Minwuia thermotolerans: one gene and its partner. The protein of the gene in region 2 interacts with the protein of the main gene of each other region in a pairwise test. Links are inferred from orthologs where the notes say so. Each region holds a gene or a part of one and is shown on either strand. Other genes may lie near its edges. The genes, in order: rpe and eno.

The links.
Region 1: the proteins of eno (region 2) and rpe interact in binary tests that used the Escherichia coli proteins (3 or more experiments, as listed by UniProt). The link is inferred for Minwuia thermotolerans from one-to-one orthologs.

What each region holds. Positions count from the first base shown.
Region 1 is NZ_PIGG01000026.1:295,927-308,895, forward strand. Bases 4,266-7,130 are described here. They hold rpe (ribulose-phosphate 3-epimerase), read right to left. Parts: upstream 6,108-7,130; coding sequence 5,424-6,107; downstream 4,266-5,423. Other genes in these bases: CWC60_RS07220 (heparinase II/III family protein), read right to left, coding at 4,266-5,403; CWC60_RS07230 (RsmB/NOP family class I SAM-dependent RNA methyltransferase), read right to left, coding at 6,156-7,130. Also shown: CWC60_RS07205 (CaiB/BaiF CoA transferase family protein), read right to left, coding at 1-1,087; CWC60_RS07210 (DMT family transporter), read right to left, coding at 1,127-2,029; purH (bifunctional phosphoribosylaminoimidazolecarboxamide formyltransferase/IMP cyclohydrolase), read right to left, coding at 2,171-3,757; more of CWC60_RS07220, read right to left, coding at 3,754-4,265; more of CWC60_RS07230, read right to left, coding at 7,131-7,436; zinc metalloprotease HtpX, read right to left, coding at 7,433-8,359; CWC60_RS07240 (DUF1674 domain-containing protein), read left to right, coding at 8,442-8,621; CWC60_RS07245 (LolA family protein), read left to right, coding at 8,611-9,225; CWC60_RS07250 (gamma-glutamyl-gamma-aminobutyrate hydrolase family protein), read left to right, coding at 9,222-9,989; CWC60_RS07255 (CaiB/BaiF CoA transferase family protein), read left to right, coding at 10,167-11,351; CWC60_RS07260 (cytochrome P450), read left to right, coding at 11,440-12,690; CWC60_RS07265 (TIGR03617 family F420-dependent LLM class oxidoreductase), read left to right, coding at 12,722-12,969. UniProt on the Escherichia coli protein: Catalyzes the reversible epimerization of D-ribulose 5-phosphate to D-xylulose 5-phosphate.
Region 2 is NZ_PIGG01000031.1:87,718-98,455, reverse strand. Bases 1-2,970 are described here. They hold eno (phosphopyruvate hydratase), read left to right. Parts: upstream 1-833; coding sequence 834-2,108; downstream 2,109-2,970. Other genes in these bases: CWC60_RS08340 (CaiB/BaiF CoA transferase family protein), read left to right, coding at 2,193-2,970; kdsA (3-deoxy-8-phosphooctulonate synthase), read left to right, coding at 1-622. Also shown: more of CWC60_RS08340, read left to right, coding at 2,971-3,347; CWC60_RS08335 (SDR family NAD(P)-dependent oxidoreductase), read left to right, coding at 3,349-4,107; CWC60_RS08330 (ATP-binding protein), read left to right, coding at 4,207-6,498; CWC60_RS08325 (coiled-coil domain-containing protein), read left to right, coding at 6,503-10,738. UniProt on the Escherichia coli protein: Catalyzes the reversible conversion of 2-phosphoglycerate (2-PG) into phosphoenolpyruvate (PEP). It is essential for the degradation of carbohydrates via glycolysis.

The DNA of each region.
Region 1 (12,969 bases), on a different replicon or contig from region 2:
GGCCGATCCCCGGCGCGTCGCCGATGTCGGCCGGCGATTGCGGTGCGCCGGGCACCCGCGCCAGCGGGCTTTCGCCCACGCCCGGCTGATCGGCGGCAGGCGCGGCCTGCACGGCGCGGACATGCTCGTCGGCCAGCCAGTCGTTGAAGGTGTTGACCGGCTCGCAGAGAATGCCTTCCGGCTTGAGGATCGCCATCCACTCGGCCGTGGTCTTCTCACGGTAGCGCGTCCGGAGCTGATCCATCAGTTCATCCAGGTGTTCCGCGCGGTTGGCGAAGGTCTGAAGACGCGGGTCGTCGGCCAGGTGCGGCAGGCCGATCAGCCGCGCGGTCTTCACGAATTCGGCGTCGCGGACCAGCGTCACGGCGATCCAGCCGTCCTTCGTCTCGAAGTTGCCGGCCGGCGGATTGAAGGCCTGCGGCGTGCCGCCCTGCAGATGCGCTTCCAGGATCTTGGGCGCCAGGATGGCCGCCGCGCCCTGCATCAGGCTGACGTCGATGTGGCGGCCCTCGCCCGTCTGGCCGCGGGCGTAGAGGGCCGTCGCGACGGCCTGGTAGGCGAACAGGCCGGTGATGGAATCGACCAGCACCGCGCCCACCTTCACCGGCGCGCCGTCATTGCCCGTGTTGACGCTCATCAGGCCGGAAAAGGCCTGGGCGACGGTGTCCGTGCAGGGACGTTCGCGGTAGGGGCCTTCCTGACCGAAGCCGCTGACCGAAAGGTAGAGCGCCCGGCGGTTGATGCGGCGGATATCCTCGTAGCCGATCTTCAGCCGGTCGGCGACGCCGGGCCGGAAGCTCTCGATCACCACGTCGGCGTCGCGGGCCAGGCGGTAGATGATCTCCAGCCCCGCCTCCGACTTCATGTCGAGGGCGATCGAGCGTTTGCCGCGGCTGTAGTAGACGCCGTGCGCCGAGTGCTGGCCGTAGCGCACGCCGATCGGCCGGATCCAGTCGCCGGCTTCCGGCTCCACCTTGATGACGTCCGCGCCGTAGAGCGCCAGCAGCATGCCGGCGTGCGGGCCGGCCACTCCCTGGCTCATGTCGAGGACCTTCAATCCCCGATAGGGTCTCGCATAATCGGTCATGCCCCTCACGTTCCTCCCCTCGTTCCGCGTGCGCCGGCTTCAGACCGGTCTGGCCGGTTCCCGCACCGGCGGCGATTTGCCCGTGATCTTACGTTCCCTGTAGGCGATGTAGAAGCCGCCGGCGAAGATCATCACCGATCCGATCCAGACCCAGAGGTCGAGCACCTGGGCGAAGAAGAACCAGCCCAGCAGCGCGCTCCAGAACAGCTTCGAGAAATCGAAAGGCAGAACGGCGGTGGCGTCGGCCAGCCGGAAGGCCTGGGCGAACGCCATCTGGGAAAAGGTGCCGATGACGCCAATGGCGGCGAGCCAGATGAACTGCTCCGCCGTCGGCCAGGTCCAGACGAAGGCGGCGGCGATGCCCGAGATCGGCGTCAGCATCAGCACCATGTAGAGCGATACGGTGATCGCCGAGTCCGTGTCGGTCAGGCGCTTGATGATCGTCATCGCCACGCCCCACATCATCGCCGCCAGCAGGATGTAGACCGCGCCGGGTTCGATGGCGGACATGCCGGGGCGCAGGATCACCAGCGTGCCGAGGAAGCCGATGGCGAGCGCGGTCCAGCGGTGGGCGCGCATCTTCTCGCCCAGGAACAGCACCGCCAGCAGCGAGGTGAACAACGGCGCGGTGAAGCTGAGCGACTGTACGAGGCCCAGCGCGATGCCGGTCGTGATGCCATAGAAGAACAGCAGCATGGCGACCGCGTTCACCGCGCCGCGGGCGAAGTGGAGCTTGATCTTGGTGGTGCGGAACGGCTCAAGCCCGTAGCGGATGAAGATCGGCGTCAGCGCGACGATGCCGAACAGGTTGCGGAAGAACGCGATCTCGAAGCCGTGCAGGCCCTGCTTGCCGAGATACTGGATCATGGCGTGCATGACGCTGAAGCCCATCGTTGACAGCACGACCAGCGCCGCGCCGGCCAATGTCGGAGACAGCTTCACGCAGATTTCCCGATGGAGCGGGTAGAGCGCCGGCGATCCCCCGTCCCGACCTTCCCCCTTGGGCAGGGGGGAGGGAGGACCCGCGTCATGCGGGTCGGGAGGGGGATCGGGACAGGCAGATTCGTCTGGTTCTGCACTCGATCAGTGCCGGAAATGGCGCATGCCGGTGAACGCCATGGCGAGACCGGCCTCGTCGGCTGCCGCGATGACCTCGTTGTCGCGGACCGAGCCGCCGGGCTGGATCACCGCCGTCGCGCCGGCCTCGACCGCCGCCAGCAGGCCGTCGGCGAAGGGGAAGAAGGCGTCGGAAGCGACGACCGAGCCTTTGGTCCAGCTTTCGGCGTCGCCGGCGGCCTCGCGGGCGTCCTCGGCCTTGCGCGCGGCGATGCGCGCGGAATCGACCCGGCTCATCTGGCCGGCGCCGATGCCGACCGTGCGCTGGCCGCGGACATAGACGATGGCGTTGGACTTGACGTGCTTGGCGACGCGGAAGGCGAAGATCATGTCCGCCATCTCGGCGTCGCTCGGCGCGCGCTTCGTCACGATCCGGAGGCCGGATTTGGTCACCCGGCCGTTGTCGCGCGACTGGGCCAGCACGCCGCCGGCCAGCGCCTTGTAGGCCAGGCCCGGCGCCGCCGGGTCGGGCAGGCCGTCGGTCAGCAACAGGCGCAGGTTCTTCTTCTTCGCCACGATCTCGATGGCTGCTTCCGAAGCGCCGGGGGCGATGATGACCTCGGTGAAGATCTCCGTGATCTTCGCCGCCGCATCCGCTTCCAACGGCCGGTTCAGCGCGATGATGCCGCCGAAGGCGCTGACGGGATCGCAGGCCAGCGCCCGCGCATAGGCCTCGGCCACGCTGGGTCCGGTGGCGACGCCGCAGGGATTGGCGTGCTTGATGATGGCCACGGCCGCCGCGTCGCGGGCGTCGAACTCGGCGACCAGTTCATAGGCCGCGTCGGTGTCGTTCAGGTTGTTGTAGCTCAGCGCCTTGCCCTGGAGCTGGCGCGCGCTGGCGACGCCGGGACGCAGATCGCCGGAGGGGTAGAAGGCCGCCATCTGGTGCGGGTTCTCGCCATAGCGCAGCGGCTGGGCCGGGCCTGCCGAGACGGCGAATCGGCCCGGCATCTCGTCGGACTGGCCGGCGAACCAGGCGGTGATCGCGGAATCGTAGGCGCCGGTCCTGGCGAAGGCCTTGGCCGCCAGATGCTCGCGGAAGTCCAGCGTCAGCCCGCCTTCGTTGCGCCACTGCTCCATCAGCCCGTCATAGTCCGCCGGGTCGGTGACGATGGCGACGAAGCGGTGGTTCTTGGCGGCCGACCGGATCATCGCCGGTCCGCCGATGTCGATGTTCTCGATCGCGGTCGTACGGTCGGCGCCGGCGGCAACGGTCTGTTCGAAGGGGTAGAGGTTGATGATGACGAGATCGATGGGGGCGATGTCGTGGTCCTTCATCGCCTTCACGTGGCTCTCGGCGTCCCGCAGCCCCAGGATGCCGCCGTGGATCTTCGGGTGCAGCGTCTTGACGCGGCCGTCCATCATCTCCGGCGAGCCGGTGTGATCGCTCACCTCGGTGACGTCGCAGCCCATGTCGGCGAGCGCCCGGGCGGTGCCGCCGGTGGACAGGATTTCCACGCCCTTCGATTTCAGGAACCGACCCAGCCGGTCCAGCCCCGACTTGTCGGAAACCGAGATCAGCGCGCGCTTCGGCGCGAACGTAGTGTCGGTCATAGTTCCAGGCCCTCCTGCGCGGCTTCTTCCTGTCCCTCGGGGCCGTCAATCAGCCCGAAAGCCCACTGCACCGCAACCGATTCTTCCGCAAGGCTGCCCGCCAGCACGATCTGGGTGCTACGGCGCGGCGAACCATCGCCGAGATGGATACTTTCCTCGAGCTGTGGCGCCGCGCCCGCCACACGGAACCGCCAGCCGCGGCCCGATTTCAGGCTGAGAATCACCGCCGTGCCGCCCTGCGAGAGCGAGGCCCGGACCAGGGGGTGCAGGTGGAAGCGGATGGCAAAGGGCGTAGGTTGGCCGGTTCTGCGCTCCAGCGGCTCCAGTACGTCCTCGCCGCGGAAGTCGCCGCCAGTGGCGTCGAGGTAGAGCCGTCGGCGGTGCACCAGGCCGAAACTGCCGCGATAGCCGTCATGGCTCATTTCCAGCCAGGTGGCGTCGGTCGATTCCGTGCGCGTCGCCTCGGCAGCCATGCGCCGGCGTCGCTTGCGCCCGGCTTCCGGCACCGCGATGGCGTTGGTGTCGGCGACCGTCAGGGTGGAGTGTGCCGCCGTCGACGCCAGCGCCTTCGACCACTGCGCCGCCGGGGGGCGGGCGCTGCCGCTGTTGACCACGATGCGTTCGCGCCGGTGGCTCAGTTCGAAGCTGAGCAGGCCGGCATGGCCGACGCCGGCCTCCGGGTGCGGGCCGCCAAAATCGGCGACGACGACCGTGCGGCCGCCCTCCATCCGTTCGAAGCCTGTGCGGGGCGCCGACAGGTTAGGCCGGCCGCGTACGCCGGAGCGCTTGATGGTAACCTCGATCGCGGCCGGATCGCCTTCGGTCGCGCCGTTGAACAGCGCCAGACCGCCATCGCCATGGCGGAACATGCGCAGCGTCGGCGTGATCCGGTCGACGGCGTGGACCAGCGGCTCCGGCGGCGGTTCGCCCACCTCCATCATCACCCGCTTCAGCAGGACGAGATCCTGCAATACGGCGTGCAGCAGCTCCGGATCGCGGCTGACATGACCGCCGTCGGAATGAATCTGCCGCTGCGTCTGATCGGTCAGCAGCCGCAGGCCCGTTTCGGCATAGGCGCGCGATTCGGGCAGGCAATAGCCCAGCAGCGCCAGCCCTGCGGCCGCCTTGATCGCTGGCGGGCCAGGCGGCGCCTTGTCGGCCGTGCGCGCCAGATGCCGCGCCTGCCGGCCCAGCGAGCGCAGCAGGTTGGAGCGGTAGGTCAGTTCGGCGTTGCGGATCAGCAGGTCCGCGTTCAGGCACCAGTTGATCAGCCGGCGCGACAGGATGTCGGGGCGCCAGGCGAAGGCCTCGTACTGTCCGCAATGGGTGAGCCAGGCGCCGGCGAGAGAGCGGGCGGCGCGTTCGGCGGCGTCGCCGCCGGCGGCGCGGAAATCGCGGAGCCAGTCGAAGCCCTGCAGTGCGGCGCGCCAGCTCTCGGAGCCGCGATGTCCCGGCCAGGGCGTGCTGGGCCCGACATCCACGACCTCCCCGCCGAAACTGTAGATGCCGCGGAACAGCTCGTTGGCGCGGGCGGCGTCGCCATCCCACGGATCGGCCGGCTGGAAAGCGAGGCCGTGATGAAACCTGCCCCTCAGGCTCATGCGGTATAGGGCGCTGCCGTAGATGATGTCCCGGACGCCGCGCATGGTCCCTGGTTCCCGTATTGTCAGTCGGCGGCGTCGGCTGCGTTGGCGGCGCCGCGCAGCGCCTCGATATTGCCGGCGTAGCACTCGGGCCCGCCCTGGAAGACCGCCGTCCCCGCCACCAGCGCGTCGGCGCCGGCGGACAGCACGTCGACCGCGGTCTGGGCGTTGACGCCGCCGTCGACCTCCAGGGTGACGTCGACCTCGCAGCCGTCGATCAGGCCGCGCAGGGCCGAGATCTTGTCGAGCTGGCTGCGGATGAACTTCTGGCCGCCATAGCCCGGATTGACGCTCATGACCAGGATCAGGTCGAGATCGTGAATCACCGGTTCCACCGACTGCCACGGCGTCGCGGGATTGAGCGCGACCCCGGCCTTGATGCCGAAGCTGCGGATGAGCTGCAGCGTGCGGTGCAGATGCGGGCCGGCCTCGCCGTGCACGGTCAGGATGTCGGCGCCGGCATCGACGAAGGCTTCGACATACCTGTCGACCGGCGAAATCATCAGATGCACGTCGAAGGGCTTCTGCGTATGGCCTCGCAGGGCCTTGATGACGGCGGGGCCGATGGTGAGATTGGGCACGAAATGGCCGTCCATGACGTCCACGTGAATCCAGTCGGCGCCGGCGGCGTCGATGTCCTGCACTTCCTCTCCCAGATTGGCGAAATCGGCGGAGAGGATCGAAGGCGAGATGATGGGTGTCTTCATGGCGCCTTCCCTACCAGTTTCGCGGCTGCCCGACAATGTGGCCGGGTATCAAGCATGCACAAGCCGGGCCGCGAAGAATCCGTCCATTCCGCCGCGTTCGCCGAGATGGCTGGGCAGGGTCCGAAGGTCCCCCTCGGCGGTTGCCGCGTCGGACGGCAGGCCCAGCGCCGCCGCGTCGACGGGCGCGCGGCGAAAGCCTTCATGCCGCGCCAGGAAGGCGGCGATGCGCGTCTCGCCCTCCTCGGGCTCCATGGAGCAGGTGCAGTAGACCAGTGTACCTCCGGGGGCGACGAAACCGGCGGCGCGGTCCAGCAGTTCGTCCTGCGCGCCCGACAGCGCCGCAACGTCGGCCTCGCCGCGCAGCCAGCCGATATCGGGATGGCGGCGGAGCGTACCCGTCGCGGTGCAGGGCGCGTCCAGCAACACCGCGTCGAAGACCTCTTCGCGGTCGAAGTTGCGGAAGTCGGCGGCGACCGTCTCGGCCTCGAGTTCCAGGCGATCCAGATTGGACTGCAGGGTCTGCAGCCGTTTGGGCGAGCGGTCGACCGCCGTGACCCGCGCGCCGCCGGCCGCGGCCTGGGCCGTCTTGCCGCCGGGCGCAGCGCAGGCGTCGAGCAGGGATCTGCCGGAGAGATCGCCGAACAGCCGCACGGGCAGGGTGGCGGCGGCGTCCTGCACCCACCAGCGCCCCTCGTCGAAGCCTTCCAGGTCCGGCACAGGTCCCCCGGTGGCGATACGGACCGAGCCTGTGGGCAGGACTTCGCCTCCCAGACGCGCGGCCCAGCCGTCCGGGTCCGATTTCACGGTGAGGTCGAGCGGTACGGCGTCCTGCCACAAGACGCCGGCGATGGCCGACAGCGTGTCCTCGCCGAAGCGGGCGCGCCAGCGCCGCGCGAGCCAGTCCGGCAGGTCGTGGCTTCGGGCTTCGGGCTGCCCGATCTCGCGCCGGCCGTCGCGGTCGAAGCGGCGAAGCACCGCGTTGACCACGCCGCGGAACTTGCTGCGCTGGCCCAGCAGGTTGACCTGTTCGTTGACCACCGCATGCGCGGGACTGCCGAGAAAGAGAAGCTGCGCCGCGCCGGCGAGCAGCGCCAGATGGGCGTCGCGGCCCGATTTCGGCAATGGCCGCGAGAGGTAGCGCGCGATCAGGTGCTCGATGGAGCCCTTGTGGCGCAGGCTGGCCAGCGCGATGGCGCGGACGAAGCGGCGCTCGCGGTCTTCCAGCCGCCCCGCCGCCGACGTCAGCGCCTCGTCGAGCGGCTGGCCCCGGTCGAGGACACGCCTGAGGGTGTCGAGCGCAGCCGCCCTTGCGGGGGGAGGGGGGCTCAACCCCAGGGCCTGTTGCGCGTCGGGCCGGGATCGGTGACCGGAACTGAAGTAGCGCGGGGACCGGCGGCGCGGTCCTGCATCTGACCAGCCAACTCCCGTAGCCGCGCGACCCGGTTCGCCGTCGCCGGGTGCGTGGAGAACAGGCCGTCAACCGAATGGGCGTGCAGCGGGTTGATGATGAACATGTGGGCCGTTGCCGGGTTGCGCTCGGCGCGGTGGTTGTCGATGCCGCGGGCGTAGGCGTCGAGCTTCTCCAGCGCCGATGCGAGCCAGAGCGGGTTGCCGCAGATCTCGGCGCCGCCCCGGTCGGCGGAATATTCGCGCGTGCGGCTGATGGCCATCTGCACCAGCATGGCCGCGACCGGCGCCAGCATGGCGACCAGCAGCGTGCCGACGAAACCGAGCGGGTTGTTGTCGTTGCGGCCGAACATGCCGAAGAACAGCGCGAAGTTGGCCAGCATGCCGATGGCGCCGGCGATGGTCGCAGTGACCGTCATCGTCAGCGTGTCGCGGTTCTTCACGTGGGACAGTTCGTGCGCCATGACGCCGGCGATCTCGTTGCGGTTCAGACGGCGCAACAGGCCGGTGGTCGCCGCAACCGCCGCCTTGTCGGGGCTGCGGCCGGTGGCAAAGGCGTTGGGCTGGTCGGACTCGATCAGATAGACCTTCGGCATCGGCAGGCCGGCGTGGGTGGCGAGGTCCGCCACCAGGCCGTGGAACTCGGGCGCGGAGCGGCTGTCGACCTCTTTCGCGCGGTACATGCGCAGGACGATCTTGTCGGCGTTCCAGAACGAGAAGGCGTTCATGGCGAAGGCCACGACCAGCGCGATGATCAGGCCGCCCTGGCCGCCGATCAGGTAACCGGCGGTCATCAGGATCGCCGTCATCGCGGCCAGCAGCAGCGCGGTGCGTGCGTAGTTCATGATTTTCCGTGTTGAAGGCGTTGCGTCCGCTAATATCTAAGGCTCCCGTACCGCCGCGCAAGCATTCAACGGAAGGCCGTTCATGACCGATACAGGAAAAGCCGATAACCCGGAGTTCGACGAGACGGAAGACGGCAAGCTGCGCCGCCGTAAGGCCGCGCACAGGCTGGAGCAGGCGCCGGGCGAGCGGGAAGGCCGCAAGGGCCCGGAGCCGACGCGATACGGCGACTGGGAAAACAAGGGGATCATCAGTGATTTCTAGGCTGCTGGCCGCCCTCGCGGCGGCGTTTCTGCTGGCGCAGCCCGCGCTGGCGCTGACGGACGAGGAGCGCGCCACGGTCCGGGCGGCGGAGCAGTACCTGCAGGATATCGAGACCCTGAGTGCGGACTTCGTGCAGCAGGCGCCGAACGGCGGCGTCGCCGAGGGCGAACTGATGCTGCGCCGGCCGGGGCTGATCCGCTTCGACTATGCGCCACCCTCCGAGATCCTGCTGGTCTCCGACGGCGCGCTGGTGAGCTTCATCGACTACGAGGTCGGCCAGCTTTCGCAATGGCCACTGTCGGACACGCCGCTCAGCTACCTGGTGCGGCGGGATGTCGACCTTCTCCGCGACACGGTGGTAGATCAGGTCCGCGAGGAGGGCAATACCGTCCGCTTCCGGGTGCGCGACCGTGACGACCCGGAACAGGGCGCGATCACCTTCCACTTCACCACCGATCCGATGACGCTGCGCGGCTGGCGACTGGTCGACGCGCAGGAGCAGGAGACGCAGGTCGCGCTGACCGATCTCAGCCTGAACCGCGAACTGCCGCGGGATGCCTTCCGCTTCGACGAGCCCAAGGCCCCCTGGGCGACCAGCCCATGAGCGCTGCGATCCGGCCCGTCGTGGCCATCGCCACCAACCGGCGCGAACTCGACGGTCACCGTTTCCATGCCTCCGGCGAGAATTACATCCACTCGGCGGTCGACTACGCCGAGGCCACGCCGGTGCTGCTGCCGGCGCTGCTCGACATCTCCGCCATCGGCAGTCTGGTTGCCGGAATTCATGGTGTGGTGCTGACGGGGGGCGCGTCGAACATCCAGCCGCATCTCTACGGCGAGGACGAGGAGGCCGAAAGCGGCGAGCGCGACGCCGGCCGCGACACCACCGCCTTCGCGCTCACCCACGCCTGCCTGGAGCACGGCGTGCCACTGCTTGGCATCTGCCGCGGCATCCAGGAAATGAACGTCGCCCTGGGCGGTTCGCTGCATCAGCATCTGCGCCATGTTCCCGGCAAGTTCGACCACCGCCGCCCGCGCGAGAAGCCGGTCGAGGAACAGCTCGCGCCGCGCCACGGCATCGCCATCCGCCATGACGGCCTGCTGGCGCGCATCCTGGAAGGCGCCCGCGAGGTCAAGGTGAACTCGCTGCATGGCCAGGGGGTCAAGCGCGTCGCCGACCGGCTCGTGGTGGAAGCGACCGCCGCCGACGGGTCGATCGAGGCGGTCAGCGTCCGCGGCGCCAAGGCTTTTGCCCTGGGCGTGCAATGGCACGCCGAGGCCGATCCGGGAAAGTACCCGGTGCACGAGAAGATCTGGCGCGCTTTCGGCGACGCCTGCCGCCAGCGCCTGGAATCCGTGGCAGGGTAGTCAGTCGTTGGACAAGCGAAGAGGACGGCGTGCTCGGGCTTGACCCGAGCACCCGGATGGATGTCTGTCCTGGGCCCTCGGGTCCTGGCCCGAGTGCGCCGGCAATGGCGTTGCACTTGCCCCCGCCCGATTTCGCGCCACCATGGGCGGTATCTGCACGACACGGAGACAGAGCCCATGGCCGGACCCCTCGACGGCATCCGCATCCTCGATCTCAGCGCGGTGATCTCCGGCCCCTTCGGCACCATGATGCTGGCCGACCAGGGCGCTGACGTGATCAAGGTCGAGCCGCCGGGGACCGGCGATTTCACCCGTCAGGCCGGCAACAGGCAGAACGGGGTCTCGGCCAGTTTCCTCAACAACAACCGCAACAAGCGCTCCATCTCGCTCGACCTGAAGAGTGCGGAAGGCGTGAAGGTGATCAAGCGGCTCGCGCGGACCGCCGACGCCATGGTGCAGAATTTCCGCCCCGGCGTCGTCGACCGTCTCGGCGTCGGCTATGATGCCATCCGGGAAGTGAAGCCTGACATTGTCTACGTCTCGATTTCCGGTTTCGGCGAGAATGGTCCCTTCGCGCAGAAGCCTGTCTACGACCCGATCGTGCAGGCGCTGTCCGGGCTCGCCTCGGTCCAGGGCGGCTCGGACCGGCAACGGCCGCGGCTGATCCGCACCATCGTGCCCGACAAGCTGACGGCGGTGACCGCCAGCCAGGCCATCACGGCGGCGCTGCTGGCGAAGGAACGGACGGGCCAGGGGCAGCATGTGAAGCTCTCCATGCTCGACTCCGTACTGGCCTTTCTCTGGGCCTCCGACATGGGCGCGCAGACCTATGTGGGCAAGGAGGTCAGCCAGCAGCGCGCGGCGAGCTTCATCGACCTGATCTACGAGACGAAGGACGGCCACATGTCGGTCGCCGTCATGACCGACCGCCAGTGGCGCGCCTTCTGCGAGACCATGGGCAAGCCCGAATGGCTGGAGGACGAACGGTTCGCCACCACGGAACTGCGCGATCTCAACATCGATGCGCGCCTGGAGCTGATCCAGTCGGTGCTGCGCGACCGCACCACCGACGAACTTATGGGGCTGCTGGAGCCCGCCGGCGTGCCCTGCGCCCCGGTGCTGCACCGCAAGGACGTGATCCGGCATCCGCAGATCCTGGCCTCCGATATCCTGCGCGAGCACGACCACCCGGTCGCCGGCCGGCTGCGCCAGACGCGGACCGCCGCCCGCTTCGAAGGCACGACACCGGAATACCGCCGCGGCGCGCCGGCTCTGGGCGAACACACCGACGAGATCCTGGCCGAGGCGGGTTACGCCGCCGACGAGATCGAACGCCTGCGCGGGGCGAAAGCCGTCGGCTGACACTTGGCCTCGCGCTCGATGCGCGCCGGGTCTAGGATCAGCGTTGCCCGCCTGGGGAGGATGGGCCGCAAGACCGGGGGAGGCTTCGATGAGCGCAGTCGCGGAATTCGATCCACAGGCGGATGCGGAATCGCTGCCGCTGGACGCGATCGACATCAGCCTGGCGGAACGCTTCAGGGACGACACGATCTGGCCCTATCTGGCGCGGCTGCGCCGGGACGCGCCGGTCCACTACTGCGCGCAGAGCCGCTACGGCCCCTACTGGTCGATCACGAAGTACAAGGACATCGTCGAAGTCGAACTGGACACCGAGACCTTCTCGTCGGACTCCAGCCATGGCGGCGTCACGATGGCGGACATTTCGCCCGAGTTCACTTCGCCGGCGTTCATAACCATGGACCCGCCGAAGCATACCGGTCAGCGCAGGGCGGTCAGCCCCATGGTGTCGCCGACCAGCCTGAAGACGCTGGAGGACACGATCCGGGAACGCACGGGGCGTGTGCTGGACAACCTGCCGCTGGACGAGACCTTCGACTGGGTCGAGACGGTCTCCGTCGAGCTGACGACCCAGATGCTGGCGACGATGTTCGACTTCCCGTGGGAGGACCGGCATCTGCTGACCTGGTGGTCGGACGTGGTCACCGCCGACAGCCGCGCGGGCGGGCCGATCGATTCCCCGGTGAAGCGGCGTCAGGAGCTGCAGAAGTGCTATGACTATTTCAAGCGCCTCTGGGACGAACGCGTCGACGCGGAGCCGCGCTTCGACCTGATCTCCATGCTGGCCCACTCCCCGGACACTCGCCATATGGACGCCGAGGAGTTTCTCGGCAATCTGCAGCTGCTCATCGTCGGCGGCAACGACACGACCCGGAACTCCATGTCCGGCGGCGTCTGGTTCCTGCACAACAACCCGGCCGAAATGGCGAAGGTGCGCGCCAACCCGAATCTCATTCCTTCCATGGTGTCCGAGATCGTGCGCATGCAGTCGCCCATCGTGCACTTCCGCCGCACGGCGACGCGCGACGTCGAATTCCGCGGCCAGACGATCCGCAAGGGCGACAAGGTCGTGCTCTGGTACATTTCCGGCAACCGCGACGAGGAGGTGATCGACGAACCCGACCGTTTCATCGTCGACCGCCGCCGTCCGCGCCAGCATCTCTCCTACGGCTTCGGCATCCACCATTGCGTCGGCCGCCGGCTGGCCGACCTGCAGCTGCGGATCCTGTGGGAGGAAGCGCTGTCGCGGTTCAGCGCCATCGAGGTGAAGGGCGGGCCGGAGCGCGTCTATTCCAATCTGATACACGGGATCAGCCGGCTGCCGGTGCGCGTCTCGCGCTGAACCGGGCGACGGACGCGAAGGGGAGGATTGCATGAAGATCGACGGGGCGCTGTTTCCGGGGGTGGACGATCTGAGACTCTATGACGGCAATCTGGCGATCGTGCCGGAGCGGATCAGGCTGCTGGAGGAGATGGGCTTCGACGGCGCCTTCACGCTGGAAACCAATGTCGATCCCTTCTTCAACCTGCTGCTGGCGGCCGAGCATTCCAGCCGGATCGAGCTGATCACCGGCGTCGCCATCGCCTTCGCCCGCTCGCCCATGATCACGGCGCTGCAGAG
Region 2 (10,738 bases):
TGGCCTGGGACTGGAGAAGTCGCTGGCGATCTTCGACGAGATCCGCCGTGATATCGGCCTGCCGGTGCTGACCGACGTCCACAGCGAGGCCCAGTGCGCCGAGGTCGCGCCGCATGTCGACGTGCTGCAGATTCCGGCCTTTCTCTGCCGCCAGACGGACCTGTTGCTCGCCGCCGGGGAGACGGGCTGCGCCATCAACGTGAAGAAGGGCCAGTTCCTGGCGCCCTGGGACATGGTCAACGTGGTCGACAAGATCCGCTCCACCGGCAACGGCAACGTCTCGGTCTGCGAACGCGGCGCCAGCTTCGGCTACAACACGCTCGTCACCGATTTCCGTAGCCTGCCGATCATGGCGGAACAGACCGGCTGCCCGGTGGTGTTCGACGCCACGCACTCGGTGCAGCAGCCGGGTGGGCAGGGCGGCAGTTCCGGCGGCGACCGGCGCTTCGTGCCCTGTCTGGCGCGGGCCGCAGCCGCCGTGGGGGTCGCGGCGATCTTCATGGAGACCCATCAGGACCCGGACCACGCGCCGTCGGACGGACCGAACATGGTGCCGCTGGACCAGCTCGAGGGTCTGATCGCCACGCTGAAGCGTTTCGACGGGCTCGCCAAGTCGCTCTGAGGCGATGGACCGCCGCCCGCGCCAGCCCCACCGCGAGTCGCCGCGTTTCCGCAAGGGCCCGCCGGACTGGCGCTAGGTGTGGCGCTTTGCCCGCGCGCCCATGATCGCCTTTGTCATTTTCGCCCTGCTGGTTTACCTCTTGCAGCGCCTCGGTTTCGCCTGACCGCCGGACAGCAGGAAAACAAGACAACAAGCCATAGTGAGGGTTCCGATGACCGCCATCATCGACATCATTGGCCGCGAGATACTCGACAGCCGCGGCAACCCGACCGTCGAGGTCGAGGTGCATCTGGAGACCGGCGGGTTCGGCCGGGCCATGGTGCCGTCGGGGGCTTCCACGGGCGCCTACGAGGCCGTCGAGAAGCGCGACGGCGATGAGCGCTATGGCGGCAAGGGCGTGCGCCAGGCCGTCGAGGCGGTCAATGGCGAAATCTTCTCCGCCATCTCCGGCATGGACGCTACCGACCAGCTCGCCATCGACCGCATGCTGATCGAGCTGGACGGGACGCCCAACAAGTCGCGTCTCGGCGCCAATGCCATCCTTGGCGTCAGCCTGGCCGCGGCGCGGGCGGCCTCCGACGCGCTGATGCAGCCGCTCTACCGCTATGTCGGCGGCGTCTCTGCGCGCACCCTGCCGGTGCCGATGATGAACATCCTGAATGGCGGCGCCCACGCCGACAATCCGATCGATATCCAGGAATTCATGATCATGCCGGTCGGCGCGGAGACCTTTTCCGAGGCGCTTCGCTGCGGCGCCGAGATCTTCCACTCGCTGAAGAAGCGGCTGCAGGACGCCGGCCACAACACCAATGTCGGCGACGAGGGCGGTTTCGCGCCATCTCTGAAAAGCGCCGACGAAGTCCTTGGTTTCATTATGTCGTCGATCGCCGCCGCCGGCTATCTGCCGGGCGAGGACGTGTTCCTGGCGCTCGACGCCGCGTCGACGGAGTTCTTCGAGAACGGCCGCTACGAGCTGAAAGGCGAGGGCAAGTCGCTCGACGCCGAAGGCATCGTCGAATACTACGCCGACCTCTGTTCCCGCTATCCGATCATCTCCATCGAGGATGGCTGCGCCGAGGACGACTGGGTCGGCTGGGCGGCGCTGACCGAGCGTCTGGGCGACAGGATCCAGCTTGTCGGCGACGACCTGTTCGTCACCAATCCGGAGCGGCTGGCTGACGGTATTGCGCGCGACGTGGCGAACTCGATCCTGGTCAAGGTCAACCAGATCGGCACCCTCTCCGAGACGCTCGAGGCGGTCGAACTGGCGCACACGGCCGCCTATACCGCGGTGATGTCGCACCGTTCGGGCGAAACCGAGGACTCGACGATCGCCGACCTGGCGGTCGCCACCAACTGCGGCCAGATCAAGACCGGCTCGCTGGCCCGCTCCGACCGGACGGCCAAGTACAACCAGCTTCTCCGCATCGAGGATCAGCTCGGCCCCGACGGGATCTACGCCGGCCGTTCCATCCTGCGGGTGTGAGGCGCGCGAAAGCCGCCTTGAGTGGGGCCCGATAAGCGGGCACTCTCCGCCTCAGCAAGTGGTTTGCACGGGGAGGAAACAATCATGCGCGGTCAGGGACCCCTCAGCGGGATCAAGGTAGTCGAACTGGCGGGCATCGGCCCGGGGCCGATGTGCGGCATGCTGTTCGGCGATCTGGGCGCCGACGTCATCCGCATCGACCGCCAGGAGGCGGCGGATCTCGGCATTGACCGGGGCAGCAACAAGTGGGACCTGCTCAACCGTTCCAAGCGGTCGGTGGCGGCGAATCTCAAGACCTCCGAAGGCGTCGAGACGGTGCTCAGCCTGGTCGAGAAGGCCGACATCCTGATCGAGGGCATGCGTCCGGGCGTCACCGAGCGTCTCGGCCTGGGGCCCGACGAATGCTGGGCGCGCAATCCGCAGCTGGTCTACGGCCGCGTCACCGGCTGGGGCCAGACAGGGCCGATCGCACACGCGGCCGGACATGACATGAACTACATCGCGCTCACCGGCGCGCTGCACGCCATCGGGCGCAGCGACAGCGGGCCGGTGCCGCCGCTCAACCTGGTCGGCGATTTCGGCGGCGGTGCGCTCTACCTCGCCTTCGGTTGTCTCGCTGCGGTGATCGAGGCCAGGGAATCCGGCAACGGCCAGGTGGTCGACGCGGCGATGATCGACGGCGCCTCCAACCTGATGACTGCGATCTACGGCATGAAGGCGGCCGGGCGCTGGAAGCAGGAGCGAGGCTCCAACATCCTGGACACCGGCGCGCATTTCTACGACGTCTACGAGACGAAGGACGGCAAGTACGTCTCCATCGGCTCCATCGAGAAGAAGTTCTACGCCGAACTGCTCGAGAAGACCGGCATCGACCCCGCGGAGATGTCGGAGCAGATGAACCCGGAAAAATGGCCCGAATATTCGGAAAAGCTCGGGAAGGTCATCAGGACGAAGACCCGCGACGAATGGACGGAGATCATGGAAGGTTCCGACGTCTGTTTCGCGCCGGTTCTGGATATGGACGAAGCGCCGGAGCATCCGCACAACAAGGCGCGCGAGACCTTCATCGACATAGACGGGGTGGTGCAGCCGAACGCCGCGCCGCGCTTCTCCCGCACGCCCAACGGCCGGCCGACGGTCGCGCCCGATCCGGGTCAGAACACCGACGAGGTGCTGACCGAGTGGGGCTTTACCGGCGATGAGATCGAACGGCTGAAGGCCTCCGGCGCTGTCCGCTGACATGGGCCGGCTCGACGGCAAGGTCATCTGGATCACCGGCGCGGCCTCCGGGCTGGGCCGGGAATCCGCACTGCGCTGCGCTGCCGAGGGCGCCCGCCTTGTCGTCACCGACCTGGCCGCGCCGGATACCGTTGCCGCCGAGATTGCGGATGCGGGCGGGGGAGTCCTGGCCCTGGCGCAGGACGTCACTGTCGAAGGGCGCTGGGACGAGGTGGCCGACGAGGCGGAAGAGGCCTTCGGCGGCTTCGACGTTTTGGTGAACAATGCAGGCCTGGGTGAGAACCGGCCCCTGGCCGAGACCACGCTCACCCAGTGGCGGCGCGTGCAGTCGGTCAATCTCGATTCGGTCTTTCTCGGGACCCGGCTCGCTTTCCGCCGCATGCGGCCTGGCGGTTCGGTGATCAACATCTCCTCGATCCTCGGGCTGGTGGGCAACGCCGGCACGGCGGCCTACTGCGCATCGAAGGGCGGGGTCCGGCTGCTGAGCAAGTCGGCCGCGGTCGAAGCCGCACAGGCGGGGCTGACGATCCGGGTCAACTCGATCCATCCGGGCTACATCGAGACGCCCATGGTGGTGAATGCCGTCAACAAGCGTCCCGAGCCCGATCAGGTCATGGCCTACATCGCCAGCCGGCATCCGGTCGGCCATCTGGGCGAGCCCGCCGACATCGCCCACGCCGTGGTCTATCTTGCGTCCGACGAGAGCCGGTTCGTCACCGGCGCCGAAATGGTCGTCGATGGCGGTTACACCGCCTGGTGAGGCGCGCCCGGGCCGCCCCGCGCCCCGGAAGATTGCCCTTGGCGGCCGGTCGTGACACCTTGACCGGTCAGGGGGCAGCGCTTGGGAGTGGGCGTCGGTATGGACAGCGTCGGCGCTTCGCAGAACATCGGCGATAGTGCGCTTTCGGCCGTCGACGCGACGCCGCGGCGGCCGGCGGGAAGCGCGGGCGATTCGTCGTCCCTCGACCGCGATTCCCGCATCCGCGCGGCCATGATCGCGGAACTGATCCGCGATTCATCCCGGCTGCGGGTCAGTCCCTTCATTCTGGTCGCGATTCTCGGCACCGTCTTCGTCGACCGCGCACTGTGGCCGACAATCGTCCTGATCGTCGGCGCGGCCCTGTTCACGATCGCCGGCGACCGGTTGCGAAAGGCGTTCGAGGCGGCAGGCACCGCGCCGGAAAACGCCGAGGCCTGGGGCCTGCGGTATGTCGCGCTTTCCGCTGTGGTCGGGGTGATCTGGGGTTCTTGCCTGGCGGGCTATTTCGACCCCGGTTCCTATCCGCATCAGGCGTTTCTGGCCCTGCTCACCTTCGGCTCGCTGTTTGCCGCCATCGTCCACAGGGCGCTCTATCCGCCGGCCTTCATCGCGCTCGCCGTGCCGACGGTTGCGCCGCTGCTGCTCATGCTCGCGCTGACTGGTGACGAACTCGGCATGGCCACAGCCGCCATGGGTCTGCTGGGCTTCGCGGTGCTGCTGGGCTGGCTGCGCATCCTCAACAAGCGGTTCAGGGAATCCTTCTCGCTCCGGTTCCAGAACACGGACCTGATCGAAAGGCTGGAGGCGGCCCACCGTTCGGCGGAGACCGCCCGGCAGGCGGCGGAGGCCGGCGACCGCACCAAATCCGAATTCCTCGCCACGATCAGCCATGAACTCCGCACCCCGATGAACGGCATCATCGGCATGACCGGATTGCTACAGGGCACGAAGCTCGACCCGCAACAGCGCTCCTACGCCGACATCATCAAGGAATCGGCGGACGCGCTGCTCAACCTGATCAACGACATCCTGGACCTGACCAAGTTCGAATCGGGCCGGGTGGAACTGGACGACAGTCCTTTCGAACTGGCCCGAACCATCGAAGGGACCGTCGGCCTGATGGCGGAACGGGCGCAATCCAGCGGGCTCGAACTGGCCAGCTACATCGCCCCGGAGGTGCCGGACATCCTGACCGCCGACGCCGGACGGTTGCGCCAGGTGCTGCTCAACCTGCTCAGCAACGCCATCAAGTTCACCGAGGAGGGCTCGGTCACGCTGACGGCGACGCTGGCGCCGCAGTCGCGCGCCATGCTGCGCATCGAAGTCACCGATACCGGCATCGGCATTCCCGCCGACGTTCTGCCCCGCCTGTTCCGCCCGTTCAGCCAGGCGGGCGGCATTTCCAGACGGTTCGGCGGCACGGGACTCGGGCTCGCGATCTCACGCCGCCTGGTGGACGCCATGGGTGGCGAGATCTCGGTCGAAAGCGAGGATGGCGGCGGTTCGACCTTCCGCGTCGACCTGCCGATACGATCCGGCAAGCAGGCGCAAGCCCCCGACTCCCTCGATGGTGTCAAGGTGATTCTGGTCGGTCCGTCCGGCGTGGTGCGCGAAGTTGCCGCCCGCTATGCCGAATGCTGGGGCGCGGCGGTGCGATCCACGGACGACCCGGCGGAGGGACTCCGTCAGCTGCGGGCCGCCGGCGGCGATTCGGTCGCCGTGATCGACTGGCGCGTGAAGGGCGGCGCGGGGGATCTGGCGACGCGGGTGCGGGCGGATGCCGCCCTGAAGCGCTGCCGGCTGGTCCTGACCGTGCCGGTGGGCGTCGTCGAGGCGGTGCCTGAGGCCGAAGACGCCCTGTTCGATGCGCGGTTGCTGCAGCCGGTGCGCCGCGCCCGATACCATCGGGCGCTGGCGGGCGGACCGGCCGAAGCGGCGGACGAGAGCGCCCGTCCGCGCCGGACCGTTGCCGCCTCCGGCGCGCGCCTGCGCGTTCTGGTGGTCGACGATGTCGCCGTGAACCAGAAGCTCGCGGCCTCGATCGTGGAGATATCCGGCCACGAGGCCGTGGTAGCGGGCGGCGGCCGCGAGGCGTTGCAGGCCCTGCGCACGCTGCCCTATGACCTCGTACTGATGGACGTCGAGATGCCGGAAATGGATGGCCTGAGCGCGACCCGCGCCATCCGGCAGATGCCGGGCGCCGCCGGCGCCATTCCGATTATCGCGATGACGGCCCATCCGGGCGACGAATATATCTCGCGCTGCATGGACGCAGGCATGAACCGTTATCTGGCCAAGCCGCTGGACGCCGCGGAACTGATTTCGATCCTGCAGGAGCATGCGGACCGCGCCGCGAGTCTGCCGCCGGGCGACACTGCCGAAGGAGACTGAACCGATGCTGCTGAAATGGTCGGGACGTTCGGAAGAGGAAGCGGTTCGCGCGGAGGCGGCGGACGAGGCTGCAGCCGCGGATATCGGCAGGGTCCGGCGCGTCACCGCCGTGGTTCTTGGCGGTGCGACCGTTGTCTGGGCGGTCCTGGTCTGGCGCTACATCGCCTGGTCGGTGGGCTTCGGCTCGCTCGGCCTGATGCTGCCGCACGAAGTGGCGTTGCTGGTGCTTGCGGCCTTCACGCCGCCGCTGTTCCTGTGGCTGGCCGGTTTCCTCTACTGGCGGAGCGTCGAGGCGGGCCGCAGCCGAGCCGCCCTTCTGGAAGTGCTGTCCGATATCAGCGGTCCGAACGCCGAGGCGGAGGCGAAACTGAACGCGGTGGCGCTTTCGCTGCGCCGGCTGAGCCAGACCGTCGAGTCGGAACTGTCCAATGCGCTCGCCCGCGTGGAATCCCTGGACACACGCATCGGCGCCGGGGCGGAGGCGCTGTCGCGCAACGCCGCTGCCGCCGGCGGCCGGGCCGACGATGTCTCCGCGCTGCTGAGCGATGCTCTGGCGGAACAGAACCGGCTGCTGGCGGAGTTCGAGCGCGTCGGCGAACGGGTGCGCGAGCTGGGCCGGACCGAGAGCGGCAATCTGAGCGCGACCGTGGCCCTGGCCGAACGGCGCACGGCGGAGATCGGCGCCGCCCTGGAGTCCAAGGTGAAGGCTGCCGGGGAAACCGTTGAAATCGTGGCCAGAAGAGCAGAGCAGATCGGCCATTCCATCGATCAGCCGCTCGGACGTCTGCGCGAAGAGAGCGACCAGACGGTGCGCCGTATTGCGGGCGCCACACAGGATCTCAAGGCCAGGATCGAGGCGCTTTCCCAGGAGATGGCGCGGACGGCCGATCAGTCCGGAGCGGTCGGCAAGGGCGTCGATGACAGTCTTGTACGGGTGCGGACCGCTGCCGGCGAGATCCGCACCCTGATCGGCGATCTGGATCAGACCACGCGGGATCGGCTCGAGGAATTGGGCGAACTGGCCTCGGGGGCCATGCGGGCGTCCGATCAGGCGGCAGGCCGCGTCGACAGGCGGATGGCCGAACTGGCGGGCTCCCTCGACAGCATCAATGTCGGCGCCGGGGAAGCGGAGCAGGCGCTGCTGGCCGCGGTCGAACAGGCCCGGGCCGCGGTCGACCTGTTCCGCGAGCATGCCGAGGCCGCAGGCGAGACGGCGTCCGCGACTGCAGATCGCACCGAAGGGGCCGCAGCCCATGTGACCGAAGCCGGCGCAGCCTTCGCCGCTGCGGGTCGGCAGATCGAAGCCGCCGACGTCAGGTTGTCTACCGCGCAGGAGCGGATCGACGCCACCGTTTCGCATCTGTCGGGCGTGGTCGAGGAAGGCATGGCCGGTCTGGAGGAGCGCGTCCGCGAGGTCGCCAGCTTCGCCGAAGCGGCGACAGAGCGGTCGGCCGAACGGCTGGCCGCGGTCTCCGGCGGGCTCGCCGGGACCGCCCGCGACCTGGAGAAGCAGATCGCCTTCCTGGAGCAGCGGACCGAAGCCTCCGGGGAGAAGGGTCGGGAGACGTCGGCGCGGCTCTCGGCGCGCGTAGCCGAACTGTCTGCCGCGCTGGAGGAAGTCGGGCTGGAAGCCGCGCGCAGCGATGCCGGTCTGCGGGACCTGGCAGAACGCGGCCAGGCCGCCGTCCGCAGCCTGGGCGAAGCGTTGGACGAGGTCGCCCGCGGTGCCGAAGGCAGCGAGGAACGCGCCCGGCAGTCGGTGGAGTCGATCGAGGGCGCGGCGCGTTCGCTGGTGAGCGCCGGCGACCGCGTTGACGAACGTCTGGCGCAACTGGGCGACGTCGTGACCCTGCGCACCGGCGAACTGGAAGACATCGCGGCGCGGATCGCCGCGGCGGCGCTGGCCGCGGAACAGGGGGCGGCCGAACGCCTGGAACAGGTCGCCGACCGGGTGGAGCATGCGACGTCGGCGGCGGGCGGATCCTTTGCCAGGCTGTCGGACGATCTGTCGGCATTCATGTCTGACCTTCAGAGTCGGACGGGAGCCATGCGGGCGACGGTGGACGAGGCCACGGGCGCATCCGACCGGGCCTCGGCGCGGCTGTCAGAATCGGTCGCCGAACTGGCCCTGCTGCTCAAGGACATCGAGCAGGCCGTGGGCGGCGCGGGCGAGAACATGTCGACGCTGGATGGTCAGGTGCGGGGTCTGGCCGCCGCGATCCGCCACAGCATCGAGGAGAACCTGGACGTCCTGGAGGGACGCAGCCGGGCGGTGACCGCGGAACTGACCGCGCGTTCGGGGGACCTCGAGGAAGCTTCGGGCCGTCTGGAGGAACGCGCTGCGCTCTCGGCGGAACGGCTGGTTGCGGTCGAGGGGCGGCTTGGCGCACAGGCGCGGGAGACGGAGGATGCCTTCGGCGTGTTCGTGGATCTCTGGCGCGACCGCACCGAGGGACTGGAAGGGATGGCCGGCCGACTCCGCGCTTTGGCCGAGGGCTTGGACGGGGAGACGGCGGCCAGACTGGAAGGCGTCATAGGCGGGCTCCAGCGGGCAGTGGACGAAACCCGGCGCGCTGTCGGCAGCCTGGAGACGGAGAAAACCGGCCTGCAGAAGATCAGCTCGGATCTGGGCGAGAATCTGAGCGGCGCCGCGGCGGAACTGGAACTGAAACTGTCGGCGGCGGCGGCCACGGCGGATGGCGCCGCCGGGCGGCTGGCTGAGCGGATCGGCGAGCTGGAAGCGGCTGTCGACAGTCTGGACGCCGCCGCTCGCGCCGGCGCCGAAGGGGCCGGGGAACGCACGCGCGATGTCCGTGCCCTGCTGAGCGATGTCACCGATTCGTCTTCCGTGCTTGGCCGCGAGATCGTGCGTATCGCCGAACTGGGCGACCGGACGGCGCAGTCGCTGGAGGAGAACGGCAGCCGCCTGGGCGAGACCGCCGACGGCATGCAGCGGCAGATGACGGAGGCCGCCGGACGGCTGGCCGGGGAGGGCGACCGCATTGCAGGGGTGCTGGAACGGCTGCAGGAACATGCCGGCGGCGCCGACGAGGCGCTTTCGGCATCGCTTTCGGGCCTTGCCCGGAAGGTCACCGAAGCGAGCGAACTGGCCCGTATCACCGCGGAAAGCCTGGAGGTCGGCAGCGGCGCGCTGACCGAGGAAGCCGAACGCGTGCGCGACAGGATCATGGATCTGACCGCCCGGCTGCAGCAGGAGATCGACGGGCTGGACGAGCGGGCCGGCGCGGTTTCCGGCCGGGTTCTCGGCGCCGCCGACGAGATCGAACTCAGGGCCACCGCGCTCAGCGCCACGGCCGACAGCGCCGCCGATGCGAACCTGGAAAAGGCAGAGGCGATCGCGCGGCAGATGCAGGCGCTCACCGATCGCAATCAGGCGTCCCAGGCCATGCTCGAGCGGACCGCGGAGCGCATTGCCGAAGCGGCGAATTCCGGCGAGAACTCCGCCAAGTCCGCCAGCGCCGCGATGGAAGAGGCGGCGAGCGCCATGGCGGCGGCGCTGCCCAAGGCCGGCGAGGTGGAGATCGCCGCCGGGCGGCTGGCCGACGCCAGCGCGTCGATGCGGGAAGATCTTGTCCGGACGTCCGAGGAAAGCCTGGAGCGGGCACGGCGCCTGTCGGAGGAGCGGGACGCCTTCGCGGCCGAGCACGAGCGGCTGGCCAAGACAGTCACCGCGAATGCCCAGCGTCTGGCCGGTGAGCTCGAACAGGCCCGGGCGCGGATGTCCGCTTTCGTCAATGCGGGCGAGGCTGCGGGCGCCAGCGCCGAACAGGTGACCCGCCGCCTGGAGGTTCAGGTCGAAAAGAGCGAGCAGGTCGCGGCGACGCTGGGTGAGCGCGGCAGCGAACTGGAAGCCCTGCTTCAGTCGCGCCTGGCCGCCGTATCGGAGGCCGAGGCAGCGGCGACACGCGCGGCGGAGACACTGCGCGCCGGCTTCGAGGCGGAGGCCGAACGGCTGCAGGCGATGCGCGAGAGCGCGGCGGAAGGCGGCCGGGAACTGACCGGGACCATCGCCGTCGCGCTGTCCGAGTTGCAGCAGAAATCGGAGGCCTTCGAAACCAGGATCGAGACGCTCGGCGCCGCCTCGGCCAGGCTGAACGAGGATCTGGTCGCGACGGTCCGCGCCATGACCGAGGAGGTCGAGCGCACCGGCGAGGCGGGCCGGGCGCTGACCGAGACGGCCGAGAAGTCGGACACGGCGATGACCCGCCAGCGCGAGGCG